3 regions of the Arthrobacter sp. YAF16 genome follow, and region 1 is predicted to be linked to each of the others. Evidence: predicted binding sites of a transcription regulator. Region 1 holds the regulator's gene; each other region holds the start of a gene.
The links. The regulator LexA, encoded in region 1, represses DNA repair genes until DNA is damaged. The targets are predictions, from matches to a motif close to TCGAACANNTGTTCGA.

Region 1 (5,711 bases):
AGAAGCTGATCCGTGCCTCCGGCGGCGGCGCCCTGTGTCTCTTCTCTTCCCGGCGCGCCGCCGAGGAGGCGGCCGAGGCGATGCGTCCCCGGCTGGGCCTGAGCATTCTCTGCCAAGGCGAGTCGACCATGACCGCGCTCGTGAAGCAGTTCGCCGATGAGCCGGACACCTGTCTCTTTGGCACCATGTCGCTCTGGCAGGGTGTCGACGTGCCCGGGAACTCCTGCCGCCTGGTAGTGATCGACAGGATCCCGTTCCCGCGGCCGGACGATCCATTGATGACCGCCCGCTCCCGGGCTGTGGCCCAGTCCGGCGGCAACGGCTTCATGAGCGTCTCGGCGACCCACGCGGCCATCCGCCTCGCCCAGGGCGCCGGCCGGCTGATCCGTTCGACGTCGGACAAGGGCGTGGTGGCGGTCCTCGATTCCAGGCTGTCCACCGAACGGTACGGAGCGTTCCTCCGGGCCGCCCTGCCCCCCTTCTGGCCCACTACCGACACCTCGGTGGCCTTGGCCGCCCTGGAACGCCTCGCCAAGGAGAGCCCCGCCAAGCAGCCCGCCACGTAACCGGTGAAGCGGCCCGCCAAGCAGGCTGCCGCCGGCCGGGGCCGGGCCGGGGGTATGTGGGCCGGCGCTTGCGTTCCCGCCCGCTTTTTCCGCGCCCGGGACCGGCACTGCCGGGTCACCGCGGCACCGCGCGGGCGGGCGCGCCGTCAGTGTGCCAAGAACCGGGCGGGAGCGCAGAAGGCCCCGTCCGGAACTGCGGACGGGGCCTTCGAGCTGCCGGGAGATGGGCCGGCCGGAGAGTGGTGTGGCAGGGGCGCTACAGGGAGCGCAGCACCGAGACGACCTTGCCCATAATGACGGCATGGTCGCCGAGGATCGGCTCGTACTGGGTGTTCTGCGGGAGCAGCCAGGTGTGGCCGTCCCGCTGGCGGAACGTCTTGACCGTTGCCTCGTCATCGAGCAGGGCGGCCACGATGTCCCCGTTGACGGCATCGTTCTGACGCCGGACGACGACCCAGTCGCCGTCGCAGATGGCGGCGTCGATCATCGAATCGCCTGCCACCCGGAGCATAAACAGTTCGCCGTGGCCCACCAGTTGGCGCGGCAGGGGCATCACGTCCTCCACCACCTGATCGGCCAGGATCGGCCCGCCGGCGGCGATACGGCCCACGAACGGCACCATGGCCGTGTCCGTGGCGCTGGCAAGCTCCGAGACGGCGAGGCCGCCGACAGCCCGCAGGCCGCTGGACTTCTCCACGCCGGAAATCCTGGTCGTGCCTTCATCCAGTGTCAGCGGCATGAGGACTTCCATGGCGCGCGGCCGCTTGGGGTCCCGCCGCAGGTAGCCGAGCTTTTCCAGTTGCGAGAGCTGGTGGGTGACGCTGGAGAGGCTGGCGAGCCCTACCGTGTCGCCGATCTCGCGCATCGAGGGCGGGTAACCGTTGTCCGTCACGGAACGCTGGATGGTCTCCAGGATCTTTTTCTGCCGGACGGTCAGGCTTTTCGGCGCCCGGCCGGTTTGGGGGCTGCGCTGGGAAGCCCTCCCGCCGGCGGCTTGTGCTGCCATGTTCGCCATGCCTTTCCATTCCGCCCGGCCGCTGTGGCTACCGGGACCTGCCGAGCTGAAAATGTCAGACCCCGCTGATCAACTGATGTTCATCAACACAAGTGGTTGTCCTGTGATTCAAAAGTAGGCCAGCCAACAAGGTTTTTCAAACATTTGTTCTAGCGAGTCTCGACAATGTTCGTTCATAAGTGCTAAAACAGGAATAGCAATGTTCGAATATGTGTTCGAAGCTCCACCCTTGGTCCGGTCCACTGGTTTCGGTTCTGTGTTCGAAGTTTCGGGTTCGAGGGTTCGCATTCAAGGGTTTTGCGTTTGAAGGTTAGGCCGGTTGGCGGCAGGTACGAGGAGTACGCCGGGCGGCACAGGTATTTCCAGTGGCACAGATAAGTCCAGGAGGGCTCAGCTCATGTCAGCAGTAAGCGCTATTTCCGGTTCGCTGGTTTCCATCCCCATGGAGGCCGCACCCGCGGCACCAGCCCGGCAGGCTCGGCTGCGGCTGACCCGCCGCGGCCGGTTCGTCTTCTTCGGGCTGCCGCTGGTTCTGTTGGCCGTCCTCGTCCTGTCACTGTCCGGCTTCCTGAATGCTCCGGCCAAGGCCGCCGACTCGGCCGCGGAGCTCTCGCTCACCCCGACGGTCACCGTCACGGTCCAGCCGGGGGAGTCCCTCTGGGCCATCGCCGGTGCCGTCGCCCCGGAGCGCGACCCCCGTGACGTGGTCGCCGACATCGTTCAGCTCAACAACCTCGGAGCCGCCCGCGTCCTCCCCGGCCAGCAGCTCTACGTACCCTCCAAGTAAGCCCTACCTGGGCGAGTGGCGCGCCGGGCCATCGGTGCCGCCGGGCGGCCATTCGCGGTCACAGTTTCGGGGCGGGGCCGGGTCTCACTTAAACTGGGCAAGTGACTGACCAGCTAGAGCGCCTCAACCGACTGCCCCTCCGGACCAATCTGCGGGGACTGCGCCCCTACGGTGCGCCCCAACTGGATGTCCCCATCCTGCTGAACGTCAACGAAAACACCCACGGAGTCCCGGCGGACGTCCGCGCCGCCATAGCCGAAGCCGTGACGGAGGCCGCTGCGGGACTGAACCGGTACCCGGACCGCGAGTTCACCGAACTGCGGGAAGCCCTCGCCGAGTATCTCGGCCACGGACTGGATGCCACCAACATCTGGGCAGCAAATGGCTCGAACGAAGTACTGCAGCAAATCCTCCAGGCCTTCGGTGGCCCGGGACGCACCGCGCTCGGCTTCCCTCCCACTTACTCGATGTACCCGCTGCTCGCCGCTGGCACAGACACCGAATACATCGTCGGTGTACGCGCCGAGGACTACGGGCTGAGCGCCGACTCGGCGGCCCGCCAGGTCCGGGAGCTGAAGCCCAATGTCGTCTTCCTCTGTTCGCCGAACAACCCCACCGGCACAGGCCTGGGGCTTGACGTGGTCGAGGCGGTCTACGAGGCCGGAGAAGCAAGCCAGACCATCGTCATCGTCGACGAGGCCTACCACGAGTTCGCCCACGACGGGACGCCCAGCGCCCTGGCGTTGCTGCCCGGCCGGGAGCGGCTGATCGTCTCACGCACCATGAGCAAGGCCTTCGCCCTGGCCGGCGCCCGGCTCGGCTACATGGCGGCGGCGCCGGAGGTGACGGATGCCCTGCGGCTGGTCCGGCTGCCGTATCACCTCTCCGCCATCACCCAGGCGACGGCGCTGGCCGCCCTGCACCACCGCGTCGCGCTGATGGCCGACGTCGAGGACATCAAGCGCCAGCGGGACCGGATCGTGACGGAGTTGACCCGGATGGGCCTCAAGCCGGCCGCTTCGGATTCGAACTACGTTTTCTTCGGCGGCCTCGAGAACCCGCACGAGACCTGGCAGGGTCTGCTCGACGCCGGCGTCCTCATCCGCGACGTCGGCATTCCCGGCCACCTCCGCGTGACCGCCGGAACTGAGACGGAAACCACAGCGTTTCTGGAAGCCCTGGAACGGATCCTGACCGGCCACGAAGTGCAGTCCGCCTAGACTTAAGCCAGGACCCACGCACACCGCCCCGTTCGCCGGGCGCCCGCCACATCCAAAGGACACCCACATGAGCAACACCGGATCAGCCGCTGCCCGGACCGCACGCATGGAGCGGACCACCAGCGAATCCTCCGTCCTGGTCGAGATCAACCTTGACGGCACCGGCGTCTCGGACATCAGCACCTCGGTACCGTTCTACGACCACATGCTGACCGCGCTGAGCAAGCACTCGCTGATCGACATGACGGTCAAGGCCACGGGCGACACCCACATCGACGTCCACCACACCGTGGAAGACGTCGCCATCACCTTCGGCGAGGTCCTCCGCACGGCGCTGGGCAATAAGGCCGGCATCCGCCGCTTCGGCGAGGCCACGGTCCCGCTGGATGAGGCGCTCGCGCAGGCCGTCGTCGACGTCTCCGGCCGGCCCTACCTGGTACACGCCGGCGAACCGGCCGGCCAGGAATACCACCTGATCGGCGGACACTTCACCGGGTCCCTGACCCGGCACGTCTTCGAAGCCATCACCCTGCACGCCGGGATCTGCCTGCACATGAATGTCACTGCCGGCCGGGACCCGCACCACATCGTCGAGGCCCAGTTCAAAGCCTTCGCCCGTGCGCTCCGGGCCGCCGTGGAGCCGGATCCCCGCGTCGAGGGCATTCCCTCCACCAAGGGCGCACTGTGACCGGCAAGGTGCTCCGGGACGGCGCCATCATCGACCCCGACGCCGCGAGGAAGCCGGCTTCGCCGGAGGGCAAGCCCACCGTCACCGTGCTCGACTACGGTTCCGGCAACGTCCGCTCGGCCGTCCGCGCCCTGGAACGCGCCGGCGCCGAGGTCATCCTCAGCTCCAAGCCCGAAGACGTGCTCAACGCCGACGGGCTCGTTGTCCCCGGCGTCGGTGCCTTCGAAACCGTCATGAACGAGCTCAAGGCCGTTGACGCCGTACGCATGATCGGCCGCCGCGTCGCCGGCGGCCGCCCCGTGCTCGCGATCTGCGTCGGGCTGCAGGTCCTGTTCGAAGCCGGCGTGGAACACGGCACCGTCGCCGAAGGCATGGGGGAGTGGCCCGGCAAGGTCGAGCTCCTCCCGGCCGAGGTCGTGCCGCACATGGGCTGGAACACGGTCACCGTGCCGGAGGGCTCCCGGCTCTTCGCCGGCGTCGAGAACGAGCGCTTCTACTTCGTGCACTCCTACGGCGTCCAGCACTGGGACTTCGACGTGATCCAGCCGCGCATGGCGGCCCCGCTCGTTACCTGGTCCGAGCACGGCGCCCCGTTCATCGCGGCGGTGGAAAACGGCCCGTTGTGCGCCACCCAGTTCCACCCGGAGAAGTCTGGCGACGCCGGTGCGCGCCTGCTGCGCAACTGGGTCGACAGCCTGCGTGGCGGCGCCAAAGCCCGCACCGGCCAGGCCGGCACCCCGGAACAGACCGCCTAGATGTGGTCCCTAGTCCTGATGGGCCTCGCCGGCCTGCTCGTCGGCGGCGCCTTGTCCTTCCGCCAGCAGAAAAGCCCGCTGTGGGTCCAGATCGTCTTCTACTTCCTGGCCGGGATGTCGCTGCTGGCCGCCTGGCTCTTGACCTTGCCGGGAAACTGACCCCTGCCGGGAAACTGGCCCCAGCCGGAAAACTGACCGGCCCGCAAGCACGCTCCCTATCCCGACCTGCCGCCCCAACACCGTGAGGACCCTACGATGACCACCGAAACCCCGCTGCCGGTACTCGAGCTGCTCCCCGCCGTCGACGTCGTCAACGGCCAGGCCGTGCGCCTGGTCCAGGGCGAAGCCGGCAGCGAAACCAGCTACGGCACGCCGCTGGAAGCCGCGCTCAACTGGCAGGAACAGGGCGCCGAATGGGTCCACCTCGTTGACCTCGACGCCGCCTTCGGCCGAGGCTCCAACGCCGAACTGCTGCGCGAAGTCGTGGGCCGGCTGGACATCAAGGTCGAGCTCTCCGGCGGCCTGCGCGACGACGAGTCCCTGGAAAAGGCCCTGGAGCTCGGCGTCGCCCGGGTAAACCTGGGCACCGCGGCGCTGGAGAATCCCGAGTGGACGCAGCGGGTGATCGAGCGCTTCGGCGACAAGATCGCCGTCGGCCTCGACGTCCGCGGCACCACCCT
Region 2 (5,711 bases), on a different contig from region 1:
TTTCCCTTTTGAAAGAATTCGTCGCAGCGGGCGGCACGTCTGCAGAAGTGTTTTCGAGCCAGGTCATCGGCGGCGACTAGACCGTGACCTTGCCGCCGGCGTCGACCGTCCAAGTGGGGTTGAAGGCGACCTCCCAGCGGAAACCGTCCGGGTCCGCGAAGTAGCCCGTATAGCCGCCCCAAGGCTGGGTCTTCGGCGCGGCCACGACGACGGCGCCGGCGGCCTCCGCCTGGCGCATCGCCTGGTCCACCTCGTCAGCGCTGCCCACGTTGTGGCTCAGGGTGATGCAGGGGATGCCGGCCGGGGGATCGGTGGCGGCCTCGGCCTGCATCTGCCCGGCGTCCCAGAGCGAAAGGATAAGCCCGTGGTTGACCTGCAGGAAGAGCACCTCGCCGGAAACCTCCCGGTGGACCGGCCACCCGAGGCCCTCCACGTAGAAGCGGCGCGAGGCGTCAACGCTGCGGACACCCAATGAGATGAAGTCGACTCGTGGTTGCATCGTTCGATACTGTCATGCACATGTCCACACATCACCGTGACGCCAAAGACGCCCAGGCCGATAAGGAACAACTCGCCGCCGTGCGGGTGGCGGTCGACGAGGTGGACGAGCAAATCGTCGCGCTGATCGGCCGGCGCGAACGGCTCATCCGGATTGCCGGCACCCTGAAGGCGGACAGTGCCGAGGTGCGGGCGCCCGGCCGCGTGGAGCGGGTCCTAGAACATGTCAAGGCGACGGCTGAGCAGAAGGACATCGACACCGAGATCGTCGAACAGACCTACCGGGCCATGATCGATGCCTTTATCCGGCTTGAGCTGGACGTCTACAAAGCCTCCAGCTAGGGCTGGTCGACTCAGCTAGAGCGACTCTTCGACGGGCACGTTGGCCTGGTACTCCCGGCCCTCACAATCGCTGTAGGCCGTCATCAGATGGCCCTTGGCCAGCCCCATCACCGTGCTCAGCGGAAAGTTGCCGGTGATGGTGTTGCCGGAGTGCTCCACACCCTTGAGGTCGAAGTTCTCTTCCGTGCCGTCATGGCTGAAACAGAAGAAAGAAACTGCCTCGCCGTTCATGAACTCGATTTCCATCCGGCGCTGGTGCGAATGGTCCGGGGTGGCCGCCACGAGCCCCACCACATAGGCCCCGGAACTCGGGATATTCCCGTCTATATCGAACTTCGCCACCAAGGTTGAATCCTTGGCGGCGATGCTTACGTGCTTCAGGAGTGCGCTATGGGAGCTCATAGCTCAATCCTGCTACCTGCGCTTGCGTCCGTCCACCCCCATCTAGGTTTTGTCCCGGGCCCGGCGTAGACTTGAATTGTTCGAAGATATATTCGAATACCCTCTCAAGATTCTTGCCAGAGGTCAGCGTATTCCGGGAGGCACCATGGGGATGTTCAGCGAGTCGGTGGACGTCGCGTGCACCCCGTCCGGCCAGCCGCTGTCCCTTGACTGGGGCGGCCGGCACTACGACGTCTGCGCCGAACCGGTCCGCTGGTTTGAGCGGCGGCAGTGGTGGGCCGAGGAGCAGCGGGCTCCGCTGGGCAGCGGCCCGGGACTGGTGGACCACGAGATCTGGCGGATCCAGGTCCGGGACGCCGGTAACACGGAGGACACCCTCACCCTGGACCTGAGCCGTCATCTGGGCAGCGGTCGCTGGCGGCTGCTGCGGATCCACGATGCCCTGCGCACTATCAGGAAGCCCGAGTCGGCATGAGCTTCACCCACCTGCACGTTGCCACCGCCTTCAGCGCCCATTACGGGGTGTCCTGGCCGGAGGAACTGGCTGCTGCCGCCGCCGCGGACGGGGCCACGGCGCTCGCCTGCACGGACCGTGACGGGCTTTACGGCACGGTCAAGCACCTGAAAGCCTGCATGGCGGCAGGGCTTGACCCAGTCGTGGGGGTGGACCTGGCAGTCTTCGACGACGACGGCGACCTCCGAACCCAGCTCGGCGGCCGCGTCGTCGTACTGGCGCACGGGCACAACCGCGGCGCCGGCTACCGGGCGCTGTGCCGGCTGGTCTCCGACGCCCACGCCCGCACCACGGGCAGGGCCGGAGGAACGGTGCCCGTCGCGGTGACCAGGGCGGAACTGGCCTCCCGCGCCCTCGACCCGCAGACCCTCGAACCGGTGCTCACCGTGCTGATCGGCCCGGACTCCGACGTCGGCCGCGCGATGGGCGGCCGGCGCTACCTCCGGCCCCGCACGCTCTTCAAGCGCTGGCTGGACGCCATGCCGGCGGGAACTCTCGCCGCTGAGGTCGTCTCGCAGCTCAGCCCGCCCGGCGAGCCGCTGAGCACGGCCCACGCGGTGCGAATGCTCAAGCTCGCCGCGGAACACGCAGTCCCCGCGGTGCTGAGCAACGCCGTGCGCTACTGTGCCGAGGACGGTGCCGCGACGGCGGACGTGCTGGACTCCGCCCGGACACTGAAATCCCTGCCCGAGCTCTCCGCCGCGCCGCAGCTGCAACCCAACGGGCAGGCCTGGCTGAAATCCTCCGCGCAGATGCTGCGGTTGGGCCAGGAAATCATGCACGCCGCCGGCTACGGCGCCGCGGACCTCAAGAGCCTGCTGGCACACACCGAGGCGCTCGCGGACCGCTGCCGGATGGATCCGGTCACGGACATGGGATGGAAGCAGCCCGTGGTCCCGGAGGCCTCGGTGATCGGAATTGCGGGGGACCCGCTCGTGGAACTCACGCAGCGCTGCGAGGCCGGCATCAGCCGGCGCTTCCCCGGGATCGCCGGCAAGCCAGCCGAAGAAATGCGCGCCCGGCTGGAGCACGAACTGCGGATCATCGACAGTCTTGGTTTTGCCTCCTATTTCCTGACGGTGGCCGAAGTGTCCCGGATGATCCTGGACATGGGGGTCCGGGCGGCAGCCCGCGGCTCGGGCGCCTCCAGCCTGGTCAATTTCCTGATCGATGTCAGCCAGGTCAACCCGCTGCAGCACGACCTCATCTTTGAACGATTCCTGTCCCGGGACCGCGCCACCCTGCCGGACATCGACATCGACGTCGAAAGCGCCGAACGGCACAACGTCTACCGGAGGATCTTTGAGCGCTTCGGCTCCGAACGCGTCACGCTGATGAGCATGCAGAACGGCTACCGCGCCCGCGGGGCCGTCCGCGACGCCGGCCTGGCCCTTGGCATGGACGGCGGCGACATCGACGAGATCGCCAAACAGCTGTGGCGGTTTTCGGCCCGGAACTTCCGTGAGGCCCTGGTGGAGAAGCCGGAGCTGAAGGAATTCGCCGGCCGGGTGGAGCAGCGGGACTTCACCGAAAACCAGCAACTGGACCTGTTGGTGGACCTGACCGAACGGCTGGACCGGCTGCCGCGGCACATCTCGATGCACCCCTGCGGGGTCATCCTGGGCGATGCGACACTGCTGGACCGCACCCCCGTGCAGCCCAGCGGCCTGGGCCTGCCGATGAGCCAGTTCGACAAGCACGACATGGATCCGATGGGCATGCTCAAGCTCGATGTCCTTGGCGTCCGGATGCAGAGTGCCATGGCGTTCGCGGTCCGGGAGGTGATCCGGCTGCACCCGTCCAAGGCCGAGGTGGTGGCTGCCGGCCGCCACCCCGCAGGCCCGGACGGCGCCGGCCCGGACTACATCGCAGCCGACGGCCGCATCGACCTCAACGCCGTCCCGCTCGACGACGAACCCACCTATGAGCTGATCCGCAGCACCCACACCCTGGGCTGCTTCCAGATCGAATCCCCGGGCCAGCGGGAACTTATCGGCAAGCTGGCGCCCCGGGAATTCAACGACCTCATCATCGACATCTCGCTGTTCCGGCCGGGGCCGATGAAGTCGGACATGGTCCGGCCCTTCCTGGAACACCGGCACGGCTTCGCGCCGGAGGTCTACCCGCACCCGGACCTCAAGCCGGTGCTGCAGGAGACGCACGGCGTCACCGTCTTCCATGAGCAGATCCTCAAAACCTTCGACGTCATGACCGGCTGCGGGCTGGCCCGGGCCGATGAATTCCGGCGGGCCCTCGGCAACGAGGTGCTCGAGGGCCGGGTGGAGGCTTTCTTCCGCCGCGAAGCCCGGGCCCGGAACTACACCCCCGAGGTGGTGGACAAGGTCTGGGGGACGCTGAAAGCCTTCGGCAGCTTCGGTTTTTGCAAGGCCCACGGCGCCGCCTTCGCCGTGCCCACCTACCAGTCGGCCTGGCTCAAGACCCACCACCCCGAAGCCTTCCTGGCCGGGCTCTGGGAACACGACCCGGGGATGTACCCCAAGCGGCTGCTGGTGGCCGAAGCCCGGCGGCTGGGGATCCCCATCCTGCCGCTGGACATCAACCGCAGCCACGCCGAATACCGGGTGGAACGGGTGGACACCGGCCCGGACCGGGGCAAGCTCGGCATCCGGCTGAGCCTGAACGGCATTTTCGGGCTTTCCGGGGCCGAGCTGAAACGGATTGTGGCCGGCCAGCCCTATGATTCCCTCGCGGACCTGCGTGCCCGCACCCGGCTCAGCAAGCCGAGCATCCAGCGCCTGGCGCAACTGGGCGCCTTCGACTCGCTGCACCGCTCCTCCGGCAGCACCGCCAACCGGGCCGACCTGGTCCAGCACCTGCAGCAGCTGCAGGGCAGGCCGCAGCGCAAGGGGGTCGAGGTCATCGAGGGGCAGTTGGCCTTGCCGCTGGGCGACGTCGAGCTCAGGAACCTGAAGGGCGGCCTGCCGGCCCCTACGCTGGTGGAAACAGTGCGCGCCGAACTGGACCTGTTGGCCCTGGATGTCAGCGGACACCTGATGGACAGCCACCGCCCCTTGCTGGACCGGCTGGGCGTTACGACGGCGGACAAGCTGCTGGGACTGCGCAACGGTACCGAGGTGCTGGTGGCCGGGGTGCGGGTGGCCACCCAGACCCCGCCGATGCGCGGCGGCAGGCGGGTGGTGTTCATCAGCATCGATGACGGCACCGGCTGCGTGGACTCGGTCTTCTTCCATGAGGCCCAGGAACAGTCCGGTCCGCTGCTGTTCGGCACCCGGCTGCTGTTGATCCGCGGTACCACCCGGCGGACCGGGCCGCGGGGCATCAGCGTCAGCGCCTCGATGGCCTGGGACCTCAGTCGGACCGAGACGCTGCCCTTCCCGGCGCCCGCCGCCAACCGGACGGCTGCTGCCGAGCCTGGCGCCGGCGGAGCTGCCGCCCCCGCGCAGGGCCGTCCTGAGCACCCGGTCCAGGGCCCGCTGGACGGGATCCGCCGGACCCTGGCCATCACCGGGTTCTCCGGCTAAGCGGCGGCAAAACGCCTGTCGGCCGGCGGCCTGCCGCGTTGGTTGGCCTATCCGGAACCCGATAGCATGGACGAGGCTGGCTGTGGTCCCCGTACGCCACAAGCTACGAAGCCTTAACTTTGAATAGGAGACACCCGTGTCAGATGCCCAGCAGATCACCCTTATCGTCGACGGCGAAGAGACCAAGGTGACTACCGGGACCACCGGCGCGGAACTCTTTTTTGAGCGCCGCGACGTCGTTGTGGCCCGCGTCAACGGCGAGCTGAAAGACCTGGACCAGCCGCTGCCCGAGGGTGCAGCGATTGAAGGCGTCACCATCGATTCCCCGGACGGCCTCAACGTCCTGCGCCACTCCACCGCCCACGTCATGGCCCAGGCCGTGCAGCAGTTGCGCCCCGACGCCAAGCTCGGCATCGGCCCGTACATCACCGACGGCTTCTACTTCGATTTCG
Region 3 (5,711 bases), on a different contig from region 1:
GCTCCGGACCCTTCGAAACGGCCAGCGAGACGGACTGGAATTTCCGGACCACCTGACCCGCCTGCGGCTCCGAGCCGACCACGAGGCCAGGGGACACGTCGTCGTCAAAGACGTCCCGGGTGGTCGACTCGAAACCGGCAGTGCGGAGCAGCTGCTGTGCTTCGGCCACGGTCTTGTTGGCCAACTGCGGAATGGTCCCCGGAGACCCCGGGCCCATGCCGAAGAACCAACCGGCGCCGGCCGCGAGCAGCGCCACCAGGACCAGCACCAGGATCCAGGCCAGGCCCCGGCGCCGCGGGCTGCCCGCCCGGAGGCTTCGGCTGGGGGTCGCGGCAGCACGCTGCCGCGCCTTTTCCTCCTCGCGGTCCTGCTTGCGTTGTGCACGCTTGCTTGCCGGCTCCGGACGGCCGTCCGGAGCATCCTCAGGATAGGCGCCAAACTCTCGTTCCTCCGGCGCGGCTAGCGGACCGTAAGCGCCGGGCCGTGACCTGCCGGCGAGGACGGTGGTGGGGTTGCTGCCGCGGTTGATGACTTCCGTGGGCTGCTGGAGGCCACCGAGGAATTCCGTGTGTGCCTTGGCGGCGGCCGGGCGGGGTTCCGTCGCGGGCCGCCCGGGCGTGGAACCGCCGGGGCCTGCCGCCGCGGCGCCGGCAACGGGCGCCGCAAGGGCGGCCGGGGGCCGCAGGTCCAAGTCGGCGTCGCTGAGGTTGGTGCGGATATGTCGAAGTTCGAAGAGCAATGCATTGCCGTCGACGGGGCGCTTGTCCGGGTCGTTCGCCGTGCACCACTGCACGAGCTCGTCGAGTTCTTCGGCCAGCCCCGGGACCAGGGCCGACGGCGGCCCGACGGTCGAGTTCACGTGCTGGTAGGCGACCTGGATGGGAACCTCGCCGTCGAACGGCTGCCGACCGGTGATCATCTCGTAGAGCATGATCCCGAGTGAATAGATGTCGCTGCGGGCGTCGGCCTGCTGGCCCAGCACGAGCTCGGGGGAGAGGTAGGCGACGGTCCCGATCAGGGCGCCGGTGCTGGTCGTCGTCGTGATCGCCCGCGCCAGCCCGAAGTCGCCGATCTTGATCCGGCCGTCGTCGGCGATGAGCACGTTCTCGGGCTTGACGTCGCGGTGGATGAGGCCGGCCGCGTGGGCGGCTCCGAGTCCTTCCACGACCGGGTCGATCAGCGCCAGGGCAAGCCTCGGCGTGAGGGCTCCCTTTTCCTTGATCACGTCCCGCAGCGTGTGCCCCTTGATGTATTCCATCACCAGGTAGGCCAGCGGGCCGTCGTCGCCCTGGTCCAGGACGCCCACCACGTGCGGGTGCGACAGCCGGGCGGCGGCCTTGGCTTCGCGGCCCAGCCGGTCCAGGAACTGCGGGTCTCCGGCCATGTGCGGATGCAGGACCTTGAGCGCCACGTCCCGCTCGAGCCGCCGGTCGGTGGCGAGGTAAACCGTGGACATCCCGCCCCGGGCCAGCTTGGATCGAATCAGGTACCGGTTGTCCACCAGGGTCCCGACGAGAGCGTCCGATGTGTATTCCTGCACCCTTTGATCCTAAGCTCTGCACGGAAACGGGCCCGGATTGACATGCAACCCGGACCCGTATCGTTACGCGACGGAGGTCTCAGCCCCGTGCGATGCTGGCGGTTCTAGCTGAAGGTCTTCTGCAGCGCCTTGATCGACGCCACATAGGCCTTCGTATCCTCGTACATGCCCTTCGTGCTCACCGAGTACTGGCCCTGGTAATACCCCGCGATGGCGTAGTCCAGGTTCTTGCTGGTCGCGACCAGTTGGCGGATGATGGCGATGCCGGCCGTGGCGTTGTCGTACGGATCCAGCAGGTTCAGCTTGCGGCCCACGAGTTCCGAGGCCCACCCTCCGGAGGACGGAATGACCTGCATGGTGCCGATCGCGTTCGCGGGGGACACCGAGCGGTGGTTGAAGCCGGACTCCTGGTAGGCGAACGCCATGGCCAGCGACGGCGCCACACCCATCCGGCGCGCGGTGTCCGCCACGATCTGCTTCATCTGCTCGCGGGTGGGAACCGGCGAGGCATTCAGCAGCGCCTTGTTCTGGTTGGCGGAGCTGACGACAGCCTTCGGGTAGCTGAACCCCAGGAACGTGCTGGGCACGAGCGGGGTCACGGTCGCCGCGGGCTGGCTTGAGGCGGGCTTCAAGGTCCCGGTGCCGGCACCGGGAATGACGAGCTTGTGGCCGGGGTAGATGATGCTGCTCATGGTCAGCCGGTTCGCCGACAGGACGGCGGAGAGCTTTACGCCGTGCCGGGCGGCAATGCCGGAGAGCGTGTCACCGGATTTGATCGTGTAGGACCCCGAGCTGACTGGGGCCGGGGCGGGCTTGGGGGCGGGCTTCGGCGCCGCGGTCCGGACCGGCGCGGGTGCTGCCGCGGCGGCGCCGATGTTGATCCGCTGGCCAGGGTGGATTACCGAGCGCATGTTGAGCCCGTTCCGGCTGAACACGTCCGACAGCTTGACCCCGTGGCGGGCGGCAATGCCGCTCAGGGTGTCGCCGGACTTGACCGTGTAAACGCTGCCGGCGGACCGGACCGGAGCAGCCTTCGCCGGAGCAGCCTTCGCCGGGACTGCCTTGGCCGGAGCTGCCTTCGCGGCGGGGCCGCCGGTGAGCTTGATTTTCTGGCCAGGGTAAATCACGGAGTTGGCGCGGAGCTTGTTCAGCGTAAGGACGGACTGGGTGCTCAGTCCAAACTTGCGGGCGATCGCGCTGATCGTATCGCCGCGGACGATCGTGTACTGGGCCGGTGCGGCGACCTTGGCGGGGCGGAACGCGGTCGGCAGCGCTACCGCAACCTCGGTTGCCGGAATCCGAGCCGAGGGCAGTGCCGCGGCGGCCTGACCCTGCGCCTTCATGGCCGCCGCCAGCGTCGCCGGGATCGCCCGGGGGCGGGATTCGGCAGCAGCGGGCTGTGCGATCGCCAAGGAGGAGAGCATGACGGCGGGGAGAGCCGCCGTCGTCGCCGCAATCAGCGGGAGGCCGGGCCTCGGGTTGGGCTTTGGCGAACGTGACGTCGTCATGGGAAAGATCCTCTTCTCAGCGGCGAACCCTGCAGCACGGACAGTGTTACTGGTGTTACCAGTGTGACTGAAGATACTGCAGTTACAAATGTGATCTATGCGAATCTCTCATGAATTGCGAATTAGCACAAGAACTGTTTGACATTCTGCAACGCGGCTATTGGGAGTGTCGGCCCAGGGGCCCCGGCCGGGGCCCGCGAAGGCGTCCGCGCCGGCGGCCATTTCGCAGTCCCTTTTATACGCCGGGTTAAGCGGTCGCATTATTGGGTCGTGGCTGACTAGGCGCATTCCGCCCCGGCATGGCAATCTTGATCCGTGAGTACTGTAGAAAGCCTTGTAGGCGAATGGCTGCCCCTGCCCGATGTAGCCCAGCTGCTGAACGTTTCCATCACTAAGGTTCATGCGCTGCTGGACGAGCGCGCGCTGGCGGCAGTGCGGATCGGCGACCGGCGGATCCGTTCCGTGCCCGCGGCGTTCATCCAGGACGGCCACCCGGTGGAGAGCTTGAAGGGCACAATTGTTGTCCTCGCCGACGCCGGCTATTCGGACGAAGAACTCATCACCTGGCTGTTCACGCCGGACGAGTCCCTGCGCGGCCGTCCGATCGATGCCCTCCGCGAAGGGCGCAAAACCGAAATCCGCCGCCGGGCACAGACCATGGCCTGGTAGTACGGCCCAAAAGTAAGCCCTGGTAATACGGCAAAGGCCGTGGACGACGGATCCCGCTGTCCACGGCCTTTTTCGTCTCCGTTTTCGTCTGCCTGCGTGTTTTGGCCTTGCGTTTAGGCGGTGCGGCTGACGGCGGCCTCAGCCAGTTTCCGGAGCGCGGTCTTGGGCAGCTCCTCCAGCGGCAGCAGGTCCAAGGCGTCGAAGGCGGCCCGGCCGAATTCCTCGATCAGGACCTCCGTGGCCTGCAGTGCCCCGCAGTCGACAATGATGCGGCGGATCTCCTCGACGTCGGCGGTGCTCAGGTCCGGGCTGCCCAGCTTCGCGTCGAGAAAGCTCGATTCCGCCGGCGCGGCCTGGTCGAGGGCTAAGGCCACCAGCACCGTACGCTTGCCCTCGCGGAGATCATCACCGGCCGGTTTGCCGGTGGTGACCGGGTCGCCGAAGACGCCCAGGACATCGTCGCGGAGCTGGAAAGCCTCGCCCAGGGGGAGGGCGAACGCGGAGTAGCCGCGCAGCAACTCGTCGGAGGCGCCGGCCAGGGCGCCGCCCAGCGCGAGCGGATGCTCGGTGGAGTACTTAGCCGACTTGAAGCGGATGATCGACTGGGCGCGGCTGACGGCGCCGGCACGGTCGCGGTGCGGCCCGGCCACCTCTTCCAGGATGTCCAGGTACTGGCCGGCCATAACTTCGGCGCGCATCAGGTTGAAGATGAGCCGGGCCTGGCTGCCCGAGGCGGCCCGGTCGCCGATTTCGGTGAACGATTCCTCGCTGAAGGACAGGCACAGGTCGCCGGTCAGGATCGCCGCCGCGTGGCCGAAGCGCTCGGGATCCAGGGCCCAGCCCTGGCTCGCGTGCAGTTCACTGAAGCGGCGGTGCACGCTGGGGCCGCCGCGGCGGGTGTCCGAGCGGTCAATGATGTCGTCGTGGATCAGTGCCGCGGCCTGGAACAGCTCCAGCGCCGAGCCGGCCGTGACCACTTCGCGGGCTCCGGCGCCGCCCCCGGCCCCGCGCCAGCCCCAGTAGCACATCAGGGCCCGGAGGCGCTTGCCGCCGGTGACCAGGTTGGAGATGGACCCCATCAGCGGGTCGATGTCGGGGGAAATGGCGGACATCACCGTGGTGCGGGCGGTGAGGAAGTCGGTCAGCTTGCCGGCGACGGCGGCCACGAAGTCCGTCTGCTCAACCCGCAGTTGTTCGGCCAGGCTCACTTGACGGACTCGGCGGCGACGTTGGCGCCGATCGTGAAGGTGGAGACCCCGGCGGCCTCGACGACGGCGAGATTCACGGTTTCATTGTCCCCGCGCAGGAAGTCCTTGGACGCCACCGAACCGACGGTGCCGCCGGGGACTGCCTTGAAGCCCTGGCTTTCCAGTTTCTTGCTGTAGTACGCGACCACTCCGGCCGCCGGCGAGGTGATTTTCGCCACCAGGGCGACGGTCGCGGGAGCACCGTTCTTGTCGAAACTGCTGGATTCCACCTGTGCGCCAGGCATGACCGGCAGCAGCTTCTTCGGGAAGCCCGCAACCAGGGCACCCACAGTGGCGGAGGTGCCGGGCTCGGCGGACGGGCTGGGAGGGGCCGTGGTGGAGGGCTGGGCGGTGGACTGCGCCGCCGGCGCAGACGCAGACGCCGAAGGCGACGGGGCTCCCGGGCCCGGGGTGCACGCGGCCAGGGCCAGCAAGGCGCCGGCGGCGGCAACGGCCGTCACGGCGCGTTTGCGCTCTCCAATAACCTTCACGGGGACATTCCTCCTGGTGTTGACGCCGGATCCAGCCTCCAGTTTAGTCAGTACCTGCGCATAGGATTGATGCGTGGGGCCGGACAGGGAAAATCACATCGATAAACACAGCGGGACACAATCCAGCGAGGCGGGCCTTCGCGAACTCCGGCGCAGCAGCATCCTGCACGTGGACATGGACGCCTTCTTCGTCTCGGTGGAACTGCGCACCCGTCCGGAGCTCAAGGGACGCCCGGTGATCGTGGGCTATCCGGCG

Region 2: AB4Y91_RS06725 (DUF6504 family protein) is a predicted target of LexA. The motif match lies at 1,323-1,338, and genes of this name have one in related genera.
Region 3: AB4Y91_RS13115 (LysM peptidoglycan-binding domain-containing protein) is a predicted target of LexA. The motif match lies at 3,175-3,190, and genes of this name have one in related genera.

What each region holds. Positions count from the first base shown of each region.
Region 1 is NZ_JBFRDC010000011.1:44,668-50,378, forward strand. It holds gene AB4Y91_RS15990 (ATP-dependent DNA helicase) at 1-566, shown strand, start outside; gene lexA (transcriptional repressor LexA) at 823-1,572, opposite strand; gene AB4Y91_RS16000 (LysM peptidoglycan-binding domain-containing protein) at 2,024-2,368, shown strand; gene AB4Y91_RS16005 (histidinol-phosphate transaminase) at 2,470-3,588, shown strand; gene hisB (imidazoleglycerol-phosphate dehydratase HisB) at 3,656-4,276, shown strand; gene hisH (imidazole glycerol phosphate synthase subunit HisH) at 4,273-5,031, shown strand; gene AB4Y91_RS16020 (hypothetical protein) at 5,032-5,190, shown strand; gene priA (bifunctional 1-(5-phosphoribosyl)-5-((5-phosphoribosylamino)methylideneamino)imidazole-4-carboxamide isomerase/phosphoribosylanthranilate isomerase PriA) at 5,287-5,711, shown strand, end outside.
Region 2 is NZ_JBFRDC010000001.1:1,433,925-1,439,635, forward strand. It holds gene AB4Y91_RS06705 (hypothetical protein) at 1-80, shown strand, start outside; gene AB4Y91_RS06710 (VOC family protein) at 77-499, opposite strand; gene AB4Y91_RS06715 (chorismate mutase) at 514-840, shown strand; gene AB4Y91_RS06720 (hypothetical protein) at 856-1,242, opposite strand; gene AB4Y91_RS06725 (DUF6504 family protein) at 1,388-1,717, shown strand; gene AB4Y91_RS06730 (DNA polymerase III subunit alpha) at 1,714-5,259, shown strand; gene thrS (threonine--tRNA ligase) at 5,396-5,711, shown strand, end outside.
Region 3 is NZ_JBFRDC010000006.1:183,333-189,043, reverse strand. It holds gene AB4Y91_RS13120 (protein kinase domain-containing protein) at 1-1,540, opposite strand, end outside; gene AB4Y91_RS13115 (LysM peptidoglycan-binding domain-containing protein) at 1,645-3,048, opposite strand; gene AB4Y91_RS13110 (Rv2175c family DNA-binding protein) at 3,364-3,717, shown strand; gene AB4Y91_RS13105 (polyprenyl synthetase family protein) at 3,831-4,925, opposite strand; gene AB4Y91_RS13100 (hypothetical protein) at 4,922-5,455, opposite strand; gene dinB (DNA polymerase IV) at 5,529-5,711, shown strand, end outside.